2 regions of the Shewanella sp. DNRA4 genome follow, and region 2 is predicted to be linked to the other one. Evidence: riboswitches for the same ligand, from Rfam matches in the RefSeq annotation. Region 2 holds a riboswitch; the other holds the start of a gene.
The links. A riboswitch is a leader RNA that binds a small molecule or an ion and turns the genes downstream of it on or off. The one in region 2 is predicted to bind thiamine pyrophosphate.
Positions count from the first base shown of each region.

Region 1 (4,439 bases), on a different contig from region 2:
ACTGATGAGTTCTGTTGTCCTTGTACAAGATTATGGTACTGGTTTACAACTGAATAATGTCACTGCTTTGGAACTTTGTTCGACTCACTTTCTCTAATTCTCCGTAAGATGTCATGGATTTGTTAAGTACTTTATTCATTAAGTACTAAGGGATTGATTTTGCCTGTTCGATCGAATATAGCCCCAGAAGATGATCTTAGTGTTGATGTGCTCGGCCGCGTTACAAACGATGAGACCGCACCATTTTCCGCTTTGCCTTTTTGTGCAACGTTTTTAAGTGCTACAGCCCAAGGCGCTACAGATTTGAACACTAAGCCTTTTAGCGCTTTAAGTGTTCATGTCGAGTCTTGTGATAACAATCTACACCTCAATTTAAGTAAAGCAGACCAAAGATCAATCGATAGCGCATTTAAAACATCTTCAAATCTAAGCGGGCTAGAGCGGCCACATTATTTCAATCTTAAGCTATTGCTTTGGGTCATGTTTGGCCATGGCTTACTGCTGTTTTTATTAATTTTTTTATGGCGAACCCAGTCGGAACACTTAGGGCTGCATTTTACTGAATCATCTGCTAACGCACGGACTACAACCAAAGCGTTAAAGGCATATTTTATTTATGCGCCGCCAACGCAAACTGCTCCAGCGGATTCTGCTCAAGATATCTCAGTGGAAGAGTTTATTAACACTAGCGAGCCGATAACCTCACCGCCTAATACCGTAAAGCCGGCAGCTGATATTGAGCAGTCAGCGAAAGTGTCACCAAAAGTCGCAGTAAAGCTGACGCCAAAACCCATGGAGCAGATAGCCAAACCTCCAGAAGTCAGCGCCCAAGAATCAAAAGTAACAGAATCAAAAGCATCAGTACCAAACACATCTGTGCCTAACACCTCAACGCCGAACACCTCAACTCAGGGCCAAACCCAGCAGAGTGCAAAAGAGGCTGTTAAACCGAAAAAGGCAGAAACCCAATCAAGCTCGGCTCATGCGGCAAGTACTGAGCAGTCTGCGGCCAGTGGGCAAAGCGGTGGGGCGGCGGGCAGTGTGGGATTGTTTACTCAGCGTTATTTTGAACGACAGCGTGAGCAAGCTTTAGATGATTTAGTGTTAGAGCAAGCAAATTATTACAGCAAACGGTCGAATATGTCTGAAATGAGCCCCGAGATGGAGGTACTGATTGTGCCCAATGCCGACGATTTTAGCGGCCCCACCAGTTTGGATTTAGAGCTGGATCCGAATCGTATCGTTCGTCAAGGTAATACCTGTTATCGGGTCGTCAAAGTAGGCACCCCAATTAATCCCTATGCCGAGAATTTAGGTTTTCCCTTCGATTGCAGTGGCAAGAAAATGAACCAAGAAATTGATGATGCCATTAAGGCGCAGCTCGATAAAATGATGGTAAAGCGGCCAAAAGGCTAAAAAATAACGATGATAAATTTTCACCCAAAATAATGATAATGATGAGTTTAAAAATTTTATAAAATTAAATGCTATAATATACAGTTAGTTATGTATTCTTTGTTTTTGATTGATAGTTAAGTTTTTATCCTTAAATTACGCTTGTTTGTTCGCTGCGCTTCTGCCTATACTTTTGCCCATCTTGTCGGAGTGCCTCTTGGCTGAGACCGTTTATTCGGGATCCGTTGAACCTGATCAGGTTAAAACCTGCGAAGGAAACAAGCATAATAACTTCCATTAAATCGTGTCAGCGGCAATCTTTTCGCCGTCTATTAACCCATCGATTTAGTCGTTATTGAGTCAGTAAATCCGTTTACGGTTTACAAGGCTCAGCTCTCAACACTCAAGTCTCCAGACAAGCAACCCCATTTTTATTTGTTAAAGTGAGATTGCTTATGTCCAGTTTAGAATCGTCCTCAGAATCGATTGCCGTGAACACTCAGGGGCAAAGGAACCGCCGTGCAGCGCGCGCCCAGGCACAAGCCTTTATCGATACGCTAAAACCATTACAACATCCTAATTCGCAAAAGTTGTATTTGCAGGGAAGCCGTGCGGATTTACGTGTGGGGATGCGGCAAATTTTTCAAACCGATACGCGCATTGGCGGCACTACGGCCGCGCCGATAGTCGAGAAAAATCCTCCCATTCCGGTGTACGACTGCGCTGGCCCGTATTCCGATCCCGCAGCCCAAATCAATGTGCGCCAAGGCCTAGCTAAACTCAGATTACCGTGGATTATTGAGCGCCAAGATACTGAAGTGCTTGATTGCGCGACCTCAGATTTTGCCCAGCAGCACTTGAAGGATGACGGACTCGATCATTTGCGTTTTGACGCAGTTTCAAGCGCGATTGTTCGCCCACGCCGCGCCTTACCGGGTAAACGTGTGAGTCAACTACACTATGCCCGCCAAGGGATTATTACCCCTGAAATGGAGTATGTGGCGATTCGTGAAAATATGGCACTTGCCGAGGTGCAGGACGAAATCTTAAACCGCCGCGGCCAAGGTGAATCTTTTGGCGCCGTAATAGGTAAACCGATAACCCCTGAATTTGTTCGTGACGAAATTGCCCGTGGTCGCGCCATTATTCCGTTAAATATCAATCACCCTGAAGCCGAACCTATGATTATTGGCCGTAATTTTTTGGTGAAAGTGAATGCCAATATCGGTAACTCGGCGGTTACGTCCTCCATCGAGGAGGAAGTGGAAAAGTTAGTCTGGTCAACCCGTTGGGGCGCGGACACAGTGATGGACTTGTCCACGGGACGGTATATCCATGAAACCCGCGAATGGATTATCCGTAACTCGCCGGTCCCCATAGGTACTGTCCCAATTTATCAAGCACTTGAGAAAGTGAATGGCGTGGCCGAAAACCTGACATGGGAAGTGTTTCGCGATACTTTGATTGAACAAGCGGAGCAGGGCGTTGATTACTTTACCATCCATGCAGGTGTGTTATTGCGCTATGTGCCGATGACCGCCAAGCGGGTCACTGGGATTGTGTCCCGCGGCGGCTCGATTATGGCCAAATGGTGTTTGAGCCATCATCAAGAAAACTTTCTCTATACCCATTTTCGTGAGATTTGCGAGCTGTGCGTTGCCTACGATGTGTCGCTGTCATTAGGCGACGGTATGCGACCAGGTTCGATTGCCGATGCCAATGATGAGGCGCAGTTTGCTGAGCTTGAAACCTTAGGTGAGCTAGTCAAAATTGCTTGGGAATACGATGTGCAGACCATTATCGAAGGGCCAGGGCATATTCCGATGCAGCTTATCAAGGAGAATATGGATAAGCAGCTTATTCACTGCGCCGAGGCGCCTTTTTATACCTTAGGGCCGCAAATTACCGATATTGCGCCGGGTTACGATCATTTCACCTCAGGGATTGGGGCGGCGATGATCGCATGGTATGGCTGCGCCATGCTCTGCTATGTGACGCCAAAAGAACACTTAGGTTTACCCAATAAGCAGGATGTCAAACAAGGGTTAATTGCCTACAAGATTGCTGCCCATGCGGCTGATATTGCTAAAGGCCACCCGGGCGCACAGATCCGCGACAATGCGTTATCTAAGGCGCGTTTTGAATTCCGCTGGGAAGATCAATATAACCTCGGGCTCGATCCTGACACCGCGCGAGCCTATCACGATGAATCCCTGCCACAGGAATCAGCCAAGGTAGCGCATTTTTGCTCTATGTGTGGCCCTAAGTTCTGCTCGATGAAGATCACCCAAGATGTGCGTGACTATGCGGCAAGCCTTGAAGCGGATGCAAAGGCACAAAGCTTTGCTGCTGAGACTGACGGAACACTTGCGCCATTAGGTTCAGTTCAGCAAGTGAAAACGGGAGATTCTAAATTAAGCCATATCGCTGTCAAAACCCAAGAAGAGTTAACCGCCGCCATGGCGCAAAAATCGGCTGAGTTTGCGGCCTCGGGCGCTAAGCTGTATCTGCCGCTGGACAATGACAATGCTGCCAATGAATTGGCCAAGCATAAGGACGGGGCAAAGCTGCAATCTAAAACGCAGGTTGCGAAGGTATGATGATGACCCCGACTAAGCATTTCAACCACTTGGTGCCTAAACCTATCGTCTGGACCATTGCGGGGTCGGACAGTGGTGGCGGCGCGGGGATCCAAGCCGACTTGGCCACCATCAAGGATTTGGGCGGCCATGGATGCAGCGTGATCACCACGTTAACGGCGCAAAGTTCAGTAGCGGTGGAGTTAGTTGAGCCTGTGAGTGAGGCAATGTTACTTACACAGCTTTCGACCCTGTTAGCCGATTTACCGCCTCAGGCGATTAAAATTGGCTTACTCGCAAATCAGCAGCAAGTGCACTTAGTTGCCGATTGGTTGGCTGGTTTTAAAACCCAATTTCCGCTCGTCCCCGTTATTCTCGACCCTGTAATGGTTGCCAGCTGTGGGGATGAGCTCGGCGATAAGAGCACTGCAAGTAAACCTCTGGATTTTACTCCTTTTAAGGGCT
Region 1 is NZ_JABAIP010000016.1:124,957-129,395, reverse strand. Features, by position in the region: gene HG547_RS17470 (hypothetical protein) at 160-1,416, shown strand; TPP riboswitch at 1,592-1,690, shown strand; gene thiC (phosphomethylpyrimidine synthase ThiC) at 1,851-3,995, shown strand; gene thiE (thiamine phosphate synthase) at 3,998-4,439, shown strand, end outside.
Region 1: it holds a riboswitch for thiamine pyrophosphate, as region 2 does, so the genes downstream of both, thiC (phosphomethylpyrimidine synthase ThiC) here and HG547_RS14405 (TonB-dependent receptor) in region 2, are expected to answer to the same signal.

Region 2 (4,439 bases):
ACTCGCTGTGGGCTAAATTTAGCTCGCCACCAATAAACTTACACACAAACACGGCTTTGCCCCACTTCTCATGGGCGGCTTGCATTTCGGTGGCCAGCATCGCCATCACATCCGAATAGTCGCCGCACACTTGGGTCGCCATCGCATTGGTAACACGTTGAATCGTTGGATAACTGTCTAAACGATGAATAAACCATTTAATTGGATCGAGGTAGTTTTCATTAAAAGGATACATGCTAATTTCGGCGGTCAGTTTCATCTTCAATCCTTATTTCAAATACTTATCATAAAAATAGCCGCACCGTGAAACGGTATAGCATGAAGCCTCAAGTCTCTCTCCACAGCGCGGCTAGCTTGGGTACTACATAAACTTAACGTTCAGTGTTACCCCAATTTGGCGTGGGTCGCCGTAGCGGATATATTGTTTTTCCGCCCAGCCATTATCAGGCTCATTACCAAAATAGAAGCCACGAACGCCATATTCTTCATCAAATAGGTTGCGGCCCCATAAATATGCTGACCACGCACTTGCCTCATAACCTAAACGCGCATTCACAACAGTATATGGCTCGGAGCGCGAATCGTTACTGTCTGAGTAGTAAAACTCGCTCTTACCACTCATATTCAAGTTGGCAAACCAACCCGAGTTCGCACGATAAGTACCGCCTAGGCTATAGGTTAAGTGCGGTGAATGGGCCAGATCGCGCCCCGTTAAATCCACATCAGTACCGTATTTATCTTGATATTGGTAATTACCGTAAGCAGTCTGTAACCAACCAAGGCTTGAGTAAAACTGGAGATTATCCGTGGCATACCAAGTTGCATCCAGCTCGGCACCGTAGTTGTTTGAGCTACCCGCATTTTCAGTGTAGAGAATAAACCGTTGTGGCTTATTAGGATCTTGCTGGGAAGCAGCCACTTGCTGATCCTGTCTATCCATATAGAACAGTGCCAGATTAGTATCGATAAGCCCTTCAAACCAATGGGATTTTAAACCTATTTCGTAGTTGTATAAGGTTTCGGTATCAAACTCTTTTTTATCATTGAGTTCGACTGGCAAAGTCATGTTGAAACCGCCCGCCTTGTAACCTCGCGCCACACGGGCGTACACATTATGGGATTCATTCAGCACTTTGCTCAGCGCAATATGGCCGCCCCACATGGTTTCGCTCGGGTCAAAATTATCATTATTGGTGTCTGAATAATGGCTATTGCGACGCTCAACACGCAGCCCCATAGACAAGGCATAGTCAGCACCTAAATCCGTATCCAGCTGACCAAATACGGCGTAATTGGTTGCTTCATATTCAGAATCTAACACCTCATCAGGCCAAGTATTATATTCAGAATACAGTTGGTTATCTTCTTTAAGGTTCATCGCATAAACCCCAAGTAACCAGTCGGTTGAGCCGGCAAAAATACGGCCTTGGTCAGTCGAGCTTAAACGGAACTCTTGGGATAAGGTTTTACGCTGACCGGTTTTGTCCCAGAAGTAATCGTACTGACAAGGGGCGAGATTGCCCTCATCCTCACATTGCTTGGATGCCCAATACTCAGGGTTCGCCCAATCGCCATCGTAACTATAGTGGTGATCGGTATTGGCAAATGAAGTCAGCGAGGTCAACTCAAACTGCTCTGCCCCCGAATATGTCGCTTTAAAACCTGCGCCGGTGGTGCGCTGGCTATCGACACCCGGTTGATCAGATAGGGTGTTTGTCGGATCGTTGGTTAAACTCCAGACATCATAACCGTTATCAAAATCGGCATGCAGCAGGGTTAAATCGAGTTGCAGATCATCGGTGGCATACCAACGCAATTTCGCGCGACCAGTAAATTCATCGCGGCCATTAGTATCTTCTTTATTTAAATAGATATTGTCGCGATAACCGTTTTGCTGATGTTGCTGCAGTGCCACACGATACAGCAATTTGCCGGAATCGCTTAAGGGACCTGAGCTAAAACCACTGAAGGTTTGTAGATCGTCATTACCTAAAGAAACCTCGGCGCCATGTTCAAACACATCGGTTGGGTCGTTACTCTTAAGGTAAATTAAGCCCGCTAACGCATTGGCGCCATAACGGGTTCCCTGCGGGCCGCGTAACACTTCAACCTGCTGCAGATCGTACATGCTCGACACCATGCCGATACCGGATAAATCAATATCATCAACAATATAACCAACGGATGAGTTAGGCGCGCCTTGATATTGCTCCTGCTCACCCACGCCACGGATCTGAAAATACTTGGGGCGAGAACTACCACCTGACCAGTTAAAGTTGGCGATGGAGTTCATCACATCTTCAAAGTGCTGGGCGCTTTCATCTTGAATTTGCTGGGCATCGATAACGGTAATGCTTGAAGGCATTTTTTCTAAACTGGCACTGCGAAAATCCGCCGTAACCACCATGATTTCCATATCATTATTGGGATCAGGTTTGTCGATAGCATCGGTTTGCGCCCATGCCGACGCACTTAACGCCGCAGAGACGGCCAGCGCTAATGGTGCACGAGTTAACGATATCGTGAAGATTGAAGATTGGTTGTTAGACTTTTTGTTAGACATAGGACCTCAAATACATGTTTGAGATCCGGCAACGAATAAGCGATTCAGAAGTGTGCTGTTGATTGGCCCATTCCTACGCCGGTATTAGCCGGATCAGGTTCTAAGGGTTCGTCTGATGACATCTCAGTCTGCCAAATGTTGGCAAACACCCCTTGGCGGCGCTTAGTATACATGACGAAAATAATAAAGTAGACACACTTGTGCCGGCGATATCCTTAAATATCACTAAAACCTTGTCTTTCTACACAATGTTAAAAATCTTATGCCAAACGCCCGCAATCCCAATGCCTAAAATCGCCAGTCAACTCCTTTGGCCCATTTGACCGTTTATCACGATAATGTTATAGAAGGCCGCCATTTTACATAGGATGAGAGGATCATACTCAATGCAGCTAAAACCGTTAGCCAAAGGACGTTATAGCCAGCGATGGGAGCAAGACTATCCCCTTATTGAAGCGGTGATACTCAGCTGTATCAGCGAAGTTAAAATGCTTAAAAAAGGCGCCCATCTAATGACACAAGGTGAAGCCATGACGTCACTGGTGTTGGTAAAACAAGGGCGCGTGTCGCTTGGCCATACCGCCAGAAATGGTCGATGTTTTCAATTGGGGACTATCGATTGTGATTCGCAACTCTTTGGTGAAATGGAGTTTTTTACTCAATATCAATGCCAATTGGATATTATTGCCAATGAAGCCTTAGAAATCATGGTCATTAGCGCCGAAAAACTACAATATTCCCTCGGCCAGCACCCACAGCTAGCGTTATTTTTTGCCAGCGCCATTGCCATTGACTACCAAGACACCGTCGATATTTTTACCCGGCGCCTGCTGTATCCCATCAGCTATAACGTGGCATATGATATTTACCACGAATATTTAAATGATTTACCCGTTGATGGCTTTAGTAAGCGTTATTTAGAAGCGGAGCGATTTGGTACAACCGATCGCGTTTACCGACGGGCACTACAGTTGCTTGAAGAACGTGGCCTGATTGAACGCAATAAAGAAGGCATAAGGATTAAAGATCTCAATGCCCTTAAACAATTTGTTGAAGCTGCTATATAACCAAATTAAAAAAGCCCACTCTCAAGATTATTCATTAGCAATGAGTGGGCCAAATCAATTAACGTCGCAAATGAACTTTAGGCCGCAGCAGGTTTCATTCGGCCTGAAACAATCAGCATGATAAATATCGCAACATAAAGTAGCGGGATAACATACATCACCGTTTGCAATCCAATAATACGTTCAAAGAATGAGCTAATGGCGGGACTAAACATCGCCCCCGTGCTGCCACTGATCAAAATATAAGACACATTTTTACTGCTCGCCTTTTTAACAAAAGACACACCATAAGCAATAAATGCGTTGTAAAGAGCTGCGCACACAAAGCCATAACCATAGGTTAAATAACCTATCCAATTAAGCTTATCAGTTGTCACAATCATAAAGGTGATGACCATAGCAAGACCGATAATTGCGACTAAAAAATGGTGGATTTTTACCCGAGTCACAATCAGCGTCGAAATTAACGCACCAATCAGTGCAGCTGACCAATATTGAGTAATAATATTGCCCGCGTCTTCAAATGGAATATCAAATTTTTGCTTAACAAATAAAGGGGCCCAAGTTAAAAACGTATACAGCGCCAACATGCCTAAAAATAACCCAATACCACCGCTAATAATGCCGAAATTCCATTCAGATTGTTGCTTATCTTCCGTATTCGATGATTGCTCACATAGTGAAAAATTAGTGAACAAAGTAATAATCACGGTTCCTAACGCGACTAAACCTACGGCTAAGTAACTGTAACTCCATGACAATGAACTTGTGAGTGCGTAAGTTGTGATTAAAGGGAAAATAACCCCCGC
Region 2 is NZ_JABAIP010000012.1:138,025-142,463, forward strand. Features, by position in the region: gene HG547_RS14400 (hypothetical protein) at 1-259, opposite strand, end outside; gene HG547_RS14405 (TonB-dependent receptor) at 362-2,563, opposite strand; TPP riboswitch at 2,617-2,726, opposite strand; gene HG547_RS14410 (Crp/Fnr family transcriptional regulator) at 2,950-3,630, shown strand; gene tsgA (MFS transporter TsgA) at 3,708-4,439, opposite strand, start outside.